Regions from separate parts of the Erwinia sp. CGal63 genome, predicted to be linked through region 3. Evidence: predicted binding sites of a transcription regulator. Region 3 holds the regulator's gene; each other region holds the start of a gene.

Region 1 (3,613 bases), on a different contig from region 3:
AGCGCCCCGTTTCGTTGTAATGCCAGCTCGCGGGATAATCATCCCGCCGATTTGTTACGCGTAAACCGGGAAGCGGGCGCAGAGTTCCAGCACCTGCTTCTTCACGCGTTCGATGGTCGCTTCGTCGTTGACATTATCCAGCACGTCAGCGATCCAGCCAGCCAGCTCGCGCACTTCCGCCTCTTTAAAGCCGCGACGGGTCACTGCTGGCGAACCGATACGGATACCGGAAGTCACAAACGGGCTTTTCGGATCGTTCGGCACGCTGTTTTTGTTCACGGTGATGTTGGCACGACCCAGCGCCGCGTCCGCTTCTTTACCGGTCAGGTTTTTGCTCACCAGATCGATCAGGAACAGATGGTTATGGGTGCCGCCGGATACGATGTCGTAACCGCGCTCCAGCAGAACCTCCACCATAGCTTTGGCGTTTTTGGCGACCTGCTGCTGGTAAACTTTAAACTCTGGTTCCATCGCCTCTTTAAACGCCACCGCTTTACCGGCGATCACGTGCATCAGCGGGCCGCCCTGGCCGCCAGGGAAAACGGCAGAGTTCAGCTTTTTGTAAAACTCTTCGTCGCCGCCGTTTGCGAGGATCAGACCACCGCGCGGGCCAGCCAGGGTTTTATGGGTAGTAGAGGTAACGATATGCGCGTGCGGCACCGGGTTCGGGTAGACGCCAGCGGCGACCAGACCTGCTACGTGCGCCATATCGACAAACAGGTAAGCGCCGATGCTGTCGGCGATTTCACGCATTTTTGCCCAGTCGCAGACGCCGGAGTAAGCGGAGAAGCCGCCGATGATCATTTTTGGCTGGTGCTTCTGCGCCTGTGCGGCCAGATCGTCATAATCGATTTTGCCGGTTTCGTCGATGCCGTAAGGCACCACGTTGTAAAGCTTGCCGGACAGGTTAACCGGCGAACCGTGGGTCAGGTGGCCGCCGTGCGCCAGATTCATGCCCAGAATGGTGTCGCCCGGCTGCAGCAGCGCGGTATAGACGGCGAAGTTCGCCTGCGAACCGGAGTGCGGCTGCACGTTGGCGTAGTCGGCGCCAAACAGCTCTTTGGCGCGATCGATCGCCAGCTGCTCGACGATATCAACATATTCGCAGCCGCCGTAATAGCGTTTGCCCGGATAGCCTTCCGCATATTTGTTGGTCAGCTGAGAACCCTGCGCCTGCATTACGCGCGGACTGGTGTAGTTTTCCGAAGCAATCAGTTCGATGTGCTCTTCCTGACGCACTTTCTCCTGCTCCATTGCCTGCCACAATTCGGCATCATAATCGGCAATATTCATATCACGCTTTAACATCCGCTTCTCCTGACTCAGCTAACAATCTATTCGGCATTGAACGGCCCTTTTGGGCGAAGGCCAACAGTGTAAACCGTTTTGCCTGTTCAGGGATAGCCGGAAAGCGCGGTTTTTACGCAAACGATTGGCTTCACGGCTGGCAAGGGTTGATTACACTTTTCGCAGCGGTTTCTTGCTGGATATTTCCTCATCATGCAAATGCGAATTTTTCAACGCCGCGCGTTTTCTGCAACCTTTAATGCCCATAATTGCTTAAAGGTTATTTACAGCTTCAGGCTTTTCGCTATAAGATGCATTTAAAATGCAACTTATAAGAATCCCAGGAGCACACCATGTTAGACGCGCAGACTATCGGCACGATCAAAGCCACTATTCCCGCTTTGCTGCAAACCGGCCCTGCCCTGACCGCCCATTTTTACGACCGGCTGTTTGCACACCATCCGGAGCTGAAAGATATTTTCAATATGAGTAACCAGCGCAACGGCAACCAGCGTGAGGCGCTGTTTAACGCTATTTGCGCCTACGCGAGCAATATCGAGAATCTGCCCGCTATCCTGCCCGCCGTGGAAAAGATCGCGCAGAAGCACACCAGCTTTGCGGTTCAGCCGGAACACTATCAGGTAGTAGGCGAACATCTGCTGGCGACGCTGGATGAAATGCTCAGTCCCGGTCAGGAAGTGCTGGATGCGTGGGGAAAAGCCTATGGCGTGCTGGCTGACGTGTTTATCCGGCGTGAAGAGGAGATTTATGAAGCCTCGGAGCATAAACCCGGCGGCTGGCGTACCCCGCGCGCCTTCCGCATTACGGAAATTACGCCGCAAAGCGAAGTGATTAAAAGCTTTGTGTTCAGCCCGGTCGACGGCCAGCCGGTGGCCGATTATCAGCCAGGACAATATGTGGGCGTCTGGCTGCGGGACAAAGGGCTGGCTAATCAGGAGATCCGCCAGTATTCGCTTACCCGCGCGCCCAACGGTAAAGATTACCGCATCGCGGTACGTCATGAAGCGACCGGCACGGTTTCCGGCTGGCTGCATCAGCAGGCGAAAGTGGGTGACGAAGTGCTGCTGACCGCGCCTGCCGGAGATTTCTTTCTGGATGTGACGCCGCAAACGCCGGTGACGCTGATTTCGGCAGGCGTTGGCCAGACACCCATGCTGGCGATGCTGTCGGTACTGGCGACGCAGCGTCATCCTGCGCAGGTACAATGGTTTCACGCGGCCGACAACAGCAAAACACACGCTTTTGCCGATGAGGTCGCAGCAACGGGCAGCAGGCTGCCGAATTTCTCGCAGCAGATCTGGTATAGCGATCCGCAGCCTGAGGATAGCGGTCGCTATAACAGCACGGGCCTGATGAATTTAGCGCCGCTCGCAGAGCAGCTCAGCGATCCGGCTATGCAGTTCTGTCTCTGCGGCCCGGTTGGCTTTATGCAGTTTGCAGCGGCGCAGTTGGTGAAAATGGGGATTGCAGCAGAACGCATTCACTACGAAGTCTTTGGCCCGCACAAGGTGCTGTAACAGGCGAAAAGGCCGGTTGAAAACCGGCCTTTTATGGCAAACAGTGAATCAGATCGCCTCTTCGTCTTCTTCGCCGGTGCGGATACGCACCACGCGCGCGACGTCGAATACAAAGATTTTGCCATCGCCGATTTTTCCGGTCTGAGCGGTGCGCATAATGGTTTCCACGCAGGTATCGACGATGTCGTCAGCGACCACGATCTCAATTTTTACCTTTGGCAGAAAATCGACCATATATTCCGCGCCACGATAGAGTTCGGTATGCCCTTTCTGACGGCCAAACCCTTTCACCTCGGTCACGGTCATGCCGGTGATGCCGACCTCGGCCAGCGCCTCACGCACGTCATCCAGCTTGAACGGTTTGATAATTGCATCGATCTTTTTCATGGCGAACCCTTGTTGTTCCCTCGCCTGCCGGAGGGTAAGCGTATTCAGTATATGTACAGCGGAGAGGATCTGCCGCGCGGCCTGCCTCTTTTTCCGGGCTGATAACCTATCATATCTGCGCGGCGATGCGGCACAAAAAAACTACTCTTTAAAATCAGACGCATCCAGCTCGTGGCGCGACAACAGCTTATAAAATTCCGTACGATTGCGCCCCGCCAGACGCGCCGCGTGCGTCACGTTGCCTTTCGTCATCTGCAGCAGCTTGCGCAGATAGTTGAGCTCGAACTGGTTGCGCGCTTCGGCAAAGGTTGGCAGCGCCGTGTTTTCGCCCGCCAGCGCCTGCTCGACCAGCGCCTCGCCGATCACCGGCGCCGAGCTTAGCGCCACGCACTGCTCGATCA
Region 2 (3,613 bases), 380 kb from region 3:
TCACTGCACGATTTGCGCCAGCGCTGTCCGGCAGGCGTAAAACTGGAGCAGTTTCGCCCCAACCTGGTTATCACCGGCGCAACGGCCTGGGCAGAAGACAGCTGGTCCACGTTGCGCATCGGTGGCATCGTCTTTGACGTGCCTAAACCCTGCAGCCGCTGTATTTTCACCACCGTCAGCCCTGAGCGAGGTCGCAGGCATCCTACAGGCGAACCCCTGCATACGCTGCAGAAATTTCGTACCGCGACCGATGGCAGCGGCGACGTCGATTTCGGCCTGAACCTGGTGGCGCGCAGCAGCGGCATTCTGCGGGTCGGTGACGAGCTGGAGGTTATCGCCGATAAACCGGCGCGCGTTTACGGCGCGGGAGAAGTGGCGGAACAGCTGGAGCCGGTTACCCAGGCTCAGGAGAAAGTGGCTATTAGCTGGGAAGGCGAACGTTTTGACGGCAATAATCAGCAGGTGCTGCTGGATCAGCTGGAGATGCAGGGCTATCGCATCCCCTACTCCTGCCGCGCAGGCGTTTGCGGCAGCTGTCGCGTCAGGCTGACCTCCGGCCAGGTTCGTCCGCTGAAAAAAGGCGCGCTGCGCGAAGACGGCACGCTGCTAAGCTGCAGCTGCGTTCCCGAAGGCGACGTGGTGCTGACGGCTCGCTAAACGGCGCGGGCGAAGGTAAAGATATGTTTGCTGATAGCGGGCAGCAGACGATCGTGCATCACCTTAATAGCGTCGCCCAGCAGCATGGTTTTTCCTCCCAGCTGCAGTTCAGGCTGCGCCAGCAGGCAGAGCGCGGCGTTGTCACCCGCTTCCACCACCAGCAGCGTGGCCTCTTCGCCCGTTTCGCACAGGCGCACCGCCACCAGATCGCCATCCTGCGGCGTGCAGTGGCGCGGATGAGCGGAAAAGTGCCAGCTTTTCGGCATCTGCGGCTTCAGAAAACGTAAAGCGACCAGCGCGTTCAGGGCCAGCTCGCTACGCTGCGGCTCGGTTAGATCGCACTCCAGGCATTTTTCTGCGAAGGTGGAAAACAACGCGGCGTCGTCAACGGAGAATTGGGCGGCGTGAAAAGCATCGGGCGTCAGCATTTTACGGGGAAAGCGTGAGCAGAACAGCGTGCCTTCCGCCATATCCAACATCATGCGTTCCTGTTCGTCATCAAAAAACCAGCGCCAGCTGTCGTCAGGTTTAATCCTCATTGAAGTATCCCGTAATGATCGTCAGGGCGGCTATTAATCGCTCGGGCTGTCTGTTTCGTACCCGCTCAAAATAGTCTGAATAACAGATAAACAGGAGAAAATATAAACGAGCCAGCGGCGAAAATAAAGCCCCTGGCGCCGTTAAGCCCGCATTTAATCAGATATGGCTGACAATTTCTTTAATCAGCGGCGGCCCTTTGTAAATAAAGCCGGAATATATTTGCACCAGAGAGGCGCCCGCAGCCATTTTTTCTCTGGCCGCTACCAGCGAATCGATGCCGCCAACGCCGATAATCGGCAGACGTCCCTGCAGCTCTTGCGACAAACGACGAATAATTTCCGTACTCTTCAACTGCACGGGACGACCGCTTAATCCACCCGCTTCTTCACTGTGCTTCAGGCCGCTAACCAGCGAACGATCCAGCGTAGTATTGGTTGCGATAACGCCGTCAATATTGTGACGTACCAGGCTGTCGGCAATTTGAACCAGCTCTTCCTCGGAGAGATCCGGCGCTATTTTAACCGCTACCGGCACATATTTCTGGTGCGTTTTTTCCAGTTCCTGCTGCTTCTGTTTAATCGCATTCAGTAAATCGTCTAATGCTTCACCATATTGCAGCGTGCGCAAGCCCGGCGTATTCGGAGATGAGATATTGATCGCAATATAACCCGCCAGAGGGTAGATTTTTTCCATGCAGATTAAATAATCTTCTTTCCCCGCTTCAACCGGCGTGTCTTTATTTTTACCGATGTTGATGCCGAGTATGCCGTCATAGCGCGCCCGCTTAACGTTATTGACCAGTTGGTCCACGCCCAGATTATTAAAGCCCATGCGGTTGATGATGCCTTCCGCTTCGCGGACGCGGAACATGCGTGGCTTATCGTTGCCGGGCTGTGGACGCGGCGTCACGGTGCCTACTTCAATAAAGCCAAAGCCCATCGCGCCGAAAGCGTCGATGCATTCGCCGTTTTTATCCAGTCCCGCCGCCAGACCCAGCGGATTTTTAAACACCAGCCCCATGCAGTTAACGGGTTTGAAAGGCAGAGTCTGCCGCACCAGATGAATCAGCGGCGTGCCGGTTATCCGGTGCAGCTGCTGAAGGGTCAGTTCGTGGGCGCGCTCAGCGTCAAGCTGAAAAAGCGCATTACGGACCAGGTTGTACATGATCGCTCCTGAGTAGCCGGCAAAGCCGGGCCGCAATAAGAGTAACGGTTGCCTCGGCAACCCTGAAAACTGCCCGGTCGGCGCCCTTCCACCTTTATTATGAGGATTGAGAGGTAAGGGAAATAGCGGGCATCGACTGGCGCAGCGACGCTGCAGGCGCGGGGGAAAATGGTAAAGTCCTTTGCCGGGAAAGTAAAACGTTTGCGTCTGCTTATCCTCTTCTTTTTTGGCGCCTTCTGCGCGCGCGCCTCTTACTTATCCAAAAAGTAACTTAAATATGCCGGATAAATCATTTAAGCCGTTCGTCGCTCTCTGTCAGGATAGTTCCATAAATTCAGGAATTATTTTAATCAATAACTTTTGGTTATAAGGAGAGATGATGCGCGTTATTACTCTTGCAGGCAGTCCTCGCTACCCATCACGGTCTACCGCTTTACTGACCCTTTGTCAGCAGGCGCTGGAACAGCGAGGCGCAGAGGTCATCCCCTGGAACCTGCATAATTTTCATCCCGAAGATCTGCTTTACGCCCGCTTCGATTCTCCCGCTCTGCTGGCGTTAAAAGAGGATCTGGAAAATGCCGACGGTTTAATCGTCGCCACGCCTGTTTATAAAGCCTCTTTTTCCGGCGCGCTGAAGACGCTGCTCGATTTGCTGCCGGAACGTGCGCTGGAGCATAAGGTCGTGCTGCCGCTGGCTACCGGCGGCACTATCGCCCATATGCTGGCGGTGGATTATGCGCTTAAGCCGGTACTTAACGCGCTGAAGGCGCAGGAAGTGCTGCATGGCGTCTTCGCCGATGACAGCCAGATTAGTCACTACGACCGCCAGCCGGAGCTGTCGCCGCTGCTTGCCGAACGAATCGCGGAGTCGCTTGACACGTTCTGGCATGCGCTGACGCGTCGTCATCAGCTGCTGGCCGCCGTGGTTTGAGGAAACGCAAATGAGCCTGTTTTTACGTTTTTTCTCCGCGCTGGCTATCGGCGCGCTGCTGTCCGGCACCGCTTTTGCGGAAGAAAGGGCGCCAGCAACTTTTCATATTGGCTATCAGAAAGGTTCGGTCAGCATGGCGCTGGCCCGCTCTCATCAGCTGCTGGAGAAGCGCTTTCCCCATACGCAGATTAAGTGGATTGAGTTTCCGGCCGGCCCGCAAATGCTGGAGGCGCTGAACGTCAACAGCATCGACCTGGGCAGCACCGGCGATATTCCGCCTATTTTCGCTCAGGCGGCCGGTGCCGACCTGCTTTATGTCGG
Region 3 (3,613 bases):
CCGCCGCGTCGGAAGGATATTTCTGCGCGGTTTCCTTGATCAGCTGCTGCAGTTCGCCAGCCTGGAACATCTGGATAATGATGTCGCAGCCGCCGACCAGCTCGCCGTCCACCCACAGCTGCGGGAAGGTTGGCCAGTTGGCATATTTTGGCAGTTCGGCACGAATTTCCGGATTCTGCAGGATATCGACATAGGCAAAACGCTCGCCACAGGCGGAGAGCGCCTGCACGGCCTGCGCCGAAAAGCCGCAGCTTGGCAGTTTCGGGGAGCCTTTCATATACAGCAGGATCGGGTTCTCTGCGATCTGGCGCTCAATTTTCTCAATAGTGCTCATAAATGCCTTCCTCAATCGGCTACTTCGTGTCTGTATAGTGTAGCGAGTCTGCGCGCGCGATGAAAATGGCATTTTCAGCCGCCGCAAGGCCGCTACGTTTTGGAAACAGAACGTTAAAATACCATTTCCCGCTCGCTCACGCTGCGTTAACTGCAAAAAATCGCGGCAAAATTGCGCAGATAAGCGGTTGAACAGCCTGAATTTTACAGCTTTTACCGCTTCGCGAGGATTGAAACAAAAAAGGCCTTACTTTTTAGTAAAGAGTTCGTTTAGAATTGACCTAACCGACTGCCCAGGCGCAGATCTCCTGATTAAGCCATGCTCTTGCCTCTGGCGGGAGCACAAACTGTTAATGGTAAAGATGCGTTTACTCATCACGCTGCTGATGCTGGCTTTTGCCCAGCTGTTTATCTCTATGGCGCACGCATCGCCACACGCCGCCGTTAAGGCGGATCATCATAAGGCAGACAGCGTTACGCCTGCCCGCGAAAGCGATCGCCGCAAGCGCCGACCGATTAAAACCACCGCCCGCAAAGTAAAAGAAACCCGTCAGCCCGTTGTTAAAAAATATAAGTTGCGCAAAAAAGAGCAGCACGCCGTCGCCGCGCTACCGCCGAAGAAACGCTACGGTCGTCATCGCTTGCGCAACGAGGAGGCGGAAGCCCTGACCAGCGGCTCGGCCACCTCGCCGCTCAGGCTCAGCAAAGCGCACCGCGCGCGCTATCAAAAAGCCCGCGAAACCGCGATGAATAAACTGATGGATCAGCTGGGCAAGCCCTATCTGTGGGGCGGCACTTCGCCTAAAACCGGTTTCGACTGCAGCGGCCTGGTCTGGTACGCCTATAAGGATTTGGTTAAATTTAAAATCCCTCGTACCGCCAACGAGATGTACCATCTCAGAGACGCGGCCTCTGTTAAACGCAACGAGCTGGAGAAAGGCGATCTGGTCTTCTTCCGCATTAACGGTCGCGGCGCGGCGGATCACGTTGGCGTCTATCTGGGCAACGGCAAATTTATCCAGTCGCCGCGCACCGGCAAGGATATTCAGGTCAGCGCGCTGACGGAGGATTACTGGGAGCAGCACTATGTCGGCGCCCGTCGGGTCATGACGCCGAAAACAATCCGCTAGCCTGCTGTACTCCGGCCGGTATCGTCGCAGACGAACCGGCCTTTTCACCGCAAATTTCCACCGGCCGGCCTAAAATTCTCGTTTTTTGCGCCTGCTCTTGTTAGAATCCACGATCTGTTGCGCAACGGGCCTGTTTGTCGCTATCGCCTCCTTCCAGGCCGGTTTCGCATTCTGTTTACTCCCTTCTGATGTAACCATTCCGCAACAAAATATGCGCAATTTATATCAGGAGCGCTGGAATTCCAGGCAAACGTTTAACAAACCGCTTTTCAGTGACTTACTGAACAGCGCAGGAGTCTTTTTTCATGGCAACCATCAAAGATGTGGCCAAACGCGCCGGCGTGTCCACCACGACCGTGTCCCACGTCATTAATAAAACCCGCTTTGTCGCTGAAGAGACGCGGGAAGCCGTCTGGGCAGCGATTAAAGCGCTGCACTATTCCCCCAGCGCCGTGGCCCGCAGCCTGAAGGTCAATAACACCAAAACTATCGGCCTGCTGGCGACCTCCAGCGAAGCGCCCTACTTCGCTGAAATTATCGAGGCGGTGGAGCATAGCTGCTTCGCTAAGGGCTACACGCTTATCCTGGGCAACGCGCATAACGAGCTGGAAAAGCAAAAAGCCTATCTGTCGATGATGGCGCAGAAGCGCGTCGACGGCCTGTTGGTGATGTGTGCCGAATACCCGGACGAGCTGATCACCATGCTGGAAGAACACCGCAATATTCCGATGGTGGTCATGGACTGGGGCGAATCGCGCGGCGACTTTACCGATACCATTCTGGATAACGCTTTTGAAGGCGGCTATCTGGCGGGCCGCTATCTGATCGATCGCGGCCACCGCGATATTGGTGTGATCCCCGGCCACATGGAACGCAATACGGGCGGCGGCCGCCATGCCGGTTTCCTGAAGGCGCTGGCGGAAGCGGGCATTACTCTGCGCGACGAATGGCTGGTACAGGGCGATTTCGAACCGGAGTCGGGCTATCGCGCCATGCAGCAGCTGCTGACGCAAAAGCAGCGGCCTACCGCGGTTTTCTGCGGCGGCGACGTGATGGCGATGGGCGCGATTTGCGCAGCGGATGAAATGGGCCTGCGCGTGCCGCAGGATATTTCGGTGATCGGGTATGATAACGTGCGCAACTCGCGCTACTTCACGCCTGCGCTGACTACCGTGCATCAGCCAAAAGAGCGCCTGGGCGCGACGGCGTTCAATATGCTGCTCGATCGCATCACCAGCAAGCGCGAAGAGCCGCAGACCATTGAAGTGCACCCTACGCTGATTGAGCGCCGTTCCGTTGCGGATGGCCCTTTCCTCGACTATCGTCGCTAGCGTTACGGGCGGCGCCAGGCCGCCCTGTTAAGCTTCCCGCAGCCATTCGCTGTTCAGCGTCTCCGTTTCCCCCAGATACTCCAGTAGCCACTGCAGCGCCGGCGAAGCCTGCTGTTCCGACCAGCTGACGCAGCAGGGACTGTCCGGAAAAGGCGGATCCAGCTGCAGTTCGCACAGCGAGCCGTTTTGCAGTAGCGGTTGCGCAAGATGACCTGGCACCATGCCAACGCACAGTCCGGCCAGCAGGCAGTCGAAGGCGCTTTCCCAGTCTGGCGCCACCAGCCGTCGCTGGTTGTCCAGCGTCCAGGTCGTTCTTTTGGGCAGCGCGCGCGAGGTATCCTCCAGCACCAGCGAAGGCCATGCGCGGATCGCCTCTTCGCTGACTTTCTCCTGACGTTGCGCAAGCGGATGACCCGCTTTGACTACGCAGCGCCAGTTCAGCATCCCCATATTGCGAAAAGCGAAGCGTCCGCCAACCGGGATAGCCTGCGTCGCGCCGATCGCCACATCGACCCGACCATCGGCCAGCGCGTCCCAAACGCCGTTAAAGACTTCTGGTGACAGATGCAGTTCCATATCGGGAAAGTGGCGGTAAAAATCCACCACCAGCTGGCGGGTTCGCGACGCTTTGACGATGCGATCCACGGCGATATTCAGCTGTCCGCGCCAGCCGTTGGCGACCTGCTGACACTGCCGTCGCGTGGCAAGCATTTTTTTGATAACAAGACGCCCTTCCTGAATAAAATGTTCGCCTGCGGCCGTAAGGACGACATCCCGATGGCGTCGCTCGAACAGCGGTACCGCCAGCCACTCCTCCAG
Region 4 (3,613 bases), 1.2 Mb from region 3:
TTGCACGCAAAGCGTTTTTATGCGGAAAAATGCACCAAAAAGGAGCGCGAGACAGGCGTCTATGCACCCTGCCAGCGCGTGAAAAGATCTTCCGCCAGTTCGATCTCGAACTGATCCAGCACGCGGTTAACCGTCTGATCGACGATATCCATCACTTTTTCCGGACGATGATAGAAAGCGGGCACGGGCGGCATAATAATCGCGCCCAGCTCCGCCGCGGTAGTCATCATGCGCAGGTGACCGAGATGCAGCGGCGTTTCGCGCACGCAGAGCACCAGCCGACGCCGCTCTTTCAGGATCACGTCGGCCGCGCGCGTGAGCAAACCGTCGCTGTAGCTGTGGACGATGCCGGAGAGCGTTTTCATCGAACAAGGCAGGATCGCCATGCCATCGGTTTTAAAAGAGCCGGAGGAGATGCTGGCGGCGATATCGCGCGCGTCATGCACCACATCCGCCATCGCCTGCACGTCGCGCACCGAATAGTCGCTTTCCAGCGCCAGCGTCTGCCGCGCAGCCTGGCTCATGACCAGATGCGTTTCCACGCCTGCAACCTGCTGCAGGATCTGCAGCGTGCGCACGCCGTAAATCACGCCGCTGGCGCCCGAAATGCCGATGATCAGTCGTTTCATAATAGTCCTTAGCCGTCTGTGTCCGCGCCGCAAAAAAAATGGGCCGGAATTGCTTCCGACCCATGATACCAGGAAACCTGCGAACGCATCAGCCTTCGTTGTGCATTTCCAGGTTTTCCACTTCGTTCTGCCGCGCTACCGCTTTGGCGTCGTCATTGCGCAGCGACTGGATATGCTCCAGATAACGCTGGTCAACGTCTTTGGTAACGTAGACGCCGTTGAACACCGAGCACTCAAACTGGGCGATATCCGGATTTTCTTCGCGTACAGCTTCGATCAGATCGTCCAGATCCTGGAAAATCAGCGCATCGGCTTTAATTAGCTTACAGATCTCATCAACTTCACGACCGTGCGCAATCAGTTCGGTCGCGCTTGGCATATCGATACCGTAAACGTTCGGGAAACGGATTTCCGGCGCGGCCGAGGCCAGATAGACTTTTTTCGCGCCCGCTTCGCGCGCCATCTCAATAATCTGCTCCGAGGTAGTGCCGCGCACGATGGAGTCATCCACCAGCAGCACGTTCTTGCCGCGGAACTCGGCGCGGTTGGCGTTCAGCTTGCGACGTACCGCGCTGCGGCGCTGATGCTGGCCCGGCATGATAAAGGTACGGCCCACATAGCGGTTTTTCACAAAGCCCTGGCGGTATGGCTTGTCCAGAATACGGGCCATTTCGAGCGCGATATCGCAGGAGGTTTCCGGAATCGGAATAACCACGTCGATATCCAGATCCTCCCATTCGCGGGCGATTTTTTCGCCGAGCCTTGTGCCCATACGCACGCGCGCGCTGTAGACGGAAATTTTGTCCAGGAACGAGTCCGGGCGGGCAAAATAGACGTACTCGAACAGGCACGGATTGAATTTCGGGTTCTCCGCGCACTGGCGGGTGAAAAGCTGCCCTTTTTCGGTGACGTAGATCGCCTCGCCCGGCGCGACGTCGCGCAGGAACTCAAAGCCCAGGGTATCCAGCGCCACGCTTTCAGAAGCCACCATATACTCATTGCGGCCATCCGGTAGCGCGCGCTTGCCGATCACTAACGGACGAATGCCGTTAGGATCGCGGAAAGCGACCAGGCCGTGGCCGATAATCATCGCCACGCAGGCGTAGGCGCCGCGCACCTGCTGATGTACCGACGCCACTGCCGTAAAAATGTTTTCGGCTTCCAGCGGGTAGTGCTGAACGCGATCCAGTTCTGCCGCAAAAATATTGAGCAGAATTTCCGAATCGGAAGTGGTGTTGATGTGACGGCGGCCGCTTTCAAACAGCTGCTTGCGCAGCTCGTGGGCGTTGGTCAGGTTGCCGTTATGCGCCAGCGTGATGCCGTAAGGCGAGTTGACGTAAAAAGGCTGCGCTTCGGAAGCGCTGGAGCTTCCAGCAGTCGGGTAACGTACGTGGCCGATGCCCATATTGCCCTGCAGGCGCTGCATGTGGCGAGCTTCAAACACATCGCTCACCAGGCCGTTCGCCTTGCGCAGGCGGAAGCAGTTTAAAGCATCGATAGTCACGATGCCCGCAGCATCCTGGCCACGGTGCTGCAGCACCGTTAACGCATCATAAATCGACTGGTTGACCGGCATAAAACCGGCGATCCCGACAATACCGCACATGTGGTCATTTCCTCATAAGCCGCAACCCCGGCTCGATTACCGGGGTAAAAAACTCGACGTGCTTTTCAGGTAGTCGAAAAACCACCTGATAATATAGCTAAACTGGGGAATCAGCTGAGACTGTTGCCAGTCCTGACTTTTGGAAAAGCCGGTGAAGGTATCCAGGAAAAACAGCATGGCCGACACAATCAGTACGCCGCGTAATGCCCCGAAACAGACTCCCAACACCCTGTCGGTTCCCGACAGGCCGGTTTTTTCAACCAGCGAACCAATCACATAGTTGACTATCGCGCCCACAATTAGCGTGGCGATAAACAAGGCTGCGATGGCGATTCCATTTCGAACCAGTTCGTCTTCAAAACCTGTGAACCAGACAGCAAGGAAGGAGTAGTAATGACTGGCGACAAAAAATGCGCAACCCCAGGTGACGAGCGATAATGCTTCCCGAACGAACCCGCGGATCAGGCTGACAAGAGCCGAAAAACCAATAACCGCAATAATGACGTAATCTATCCAGACCATGAACTCTTCCAGCGACTGTGCCTCTGATCAGGCTGCATTTTTCTGCCGCGTACCGCGGCGGCACGGGGCAACACAGAACGCAGCCTGAGTTCGGGGCGAATTCTAACAGAAAAAGAAAACGTTTGCGTACCTTTTCCTTAACCGTTCTGATGAAAACCGGGCATGAAAAAAAACGGCGCGGAGCCTGCGGGAAAAAGCGTGAAACAGGCTGGCCGTAATGCCTCGGCAACTGTTTGTTTTAACTTATTTTACACGCCACCGCTTCGGCTGAAGCGGCGGCCTGACAGCGCCTGAAAGGCGCTGCCTTTTTCAACGATAGCGAACGCCTAACGCGCGCTGTAAGGCTTAACCACGCCGCTCAGACCGGAAATGCCTTTCAGCTCGCCGACCGCGCTCTGCATTTTCGCTTTCGAGGCGTCCGGCCCGACGTAAATACGGGTGATTTCACCCTGCACCGGCGTCGACGGCACCGTATAGGCGCGATAGCCGGAAAGGCGCAGCGAGGCGACAATCTCGTTGACCTTGGCTGCGTTTTTCAACGCGCCCAGCTGCACGACCCAGGCTTGCCCTGCCGGCGCGCTCTCCTGCCGGGTTTCCGGCTTAGCTTCCGGTTTAGGTTCCGTTTTCACTACCGGCTTCGGTTCCTGCTTCGGCTTTTCTACCGGTTTCGGCTGCGGTTTGGGTTTCTCAACGGGTTTTTCCGCAGGCTTTGTCTCTACGTGACTTACCGGCGGCGGCGACACCACGGTTGGCTGATTGTCAGCCTGCGGCGCGGTCGAGCCGCTTTCCGCCTGCGAGGTGTTTTCACCCGCGACCGCCGAGCCGGCGCCTTCCGGCGGCTGCGCCGGTAGCGACT

What was found. Region 3 encodes PurR, which represses purine synthesis genes. Its sites were predicted from a motif close to CANGCAAACGTTTGCNTG; they were not measured.
Region 1: glyA (serine hydroxymethyltransferase) is a predicted target of PurR. The motif match lies at 1,422-1,439, and genes of this name have one in related genera.
Region 2: pyrD (quinone-dependent dihydroorotate dehydrogenase) is a predicted target of PurR. The motif match lies at 2,552-2,569, and genes of this name have one in related genera.
Region 4: cvpA (colicin V production protein) is a predicted target of PurR. The motif match lies at 2,869-2,886, and genes of this name have one in related genera.

What each region holds. Positions count from the first base shown of each region.
Region 1 is NZ_JAKUMN010000007.1:103,453-107,065, reverse strand. It holds gene glyA (serine hydroxymethyltransferase) at 55-1,308, opposite strand; gene hmpA (NO-inducible flavohemoprotein) at 1,641-2,825, shown strand; gene glnB (nitrogen regulatory protein P-II) at 2,874-3,212, opposite strand; gene glrR (two-component system response regulator GlrR) at 3,354-3,613, opposite strand, start outside.
Region 2 is NZ_JAKUMN010000001.1:1,688,167-1,691,779, forward strand. It holds gene MKZ79_RS07725 (YcbX family protein) at 1-657, shown strand, start outside; gene MKZ79_RS07730 (cell division protein ZapC) at 654-1,196, opposite strand; gene pyrD (quinone-dependent dihydroorotate dehydrogenase) at 1,354-2,364, opposite strand; gene ssuE (NADPH-dependent FMN reductase) at 2,741-3,292, shown strand; gene MKZ79_RS07745 (sulfonate ABC transporter substrate-binding protein) at 3,303-3,613, shown strand, end outside.
Region 3 is NZ_JAKUMN010000001.1:1,304,302-1,307,914, forward strand. It holds gene MKZ79_RS05905 (Grx4 family monothiol glutaredoxin) at 1-334, opposite strand, end outside; gene MKZ79_RS05910 (NlpC/P60 family protein) at 696-1,463, shown strand; gene purR (HTH-type transcriptional repressor PurR) at 1,769-2,794, shown strand; gene punR (DNA-binding transcriptional activator PunR) at 2,822-3,613, opposite strand, start outside.
Region 4 is NZ_JAKUMN010000001.1:88,034-91,646, reverse strand. It holds gene MKZ79_RS00450 (UbiX family flavin prenyltransferase) at 60-629, opposite strand; gene purF (amidophosphoribosyltransferase) at 718-2,235, opposite strand; gene cvpA (colicin V production protein) at 2,272-2,757, opposite strand; gene dedD (cell division protein DedD) at 3,084-3,613, opposite strand, start outside.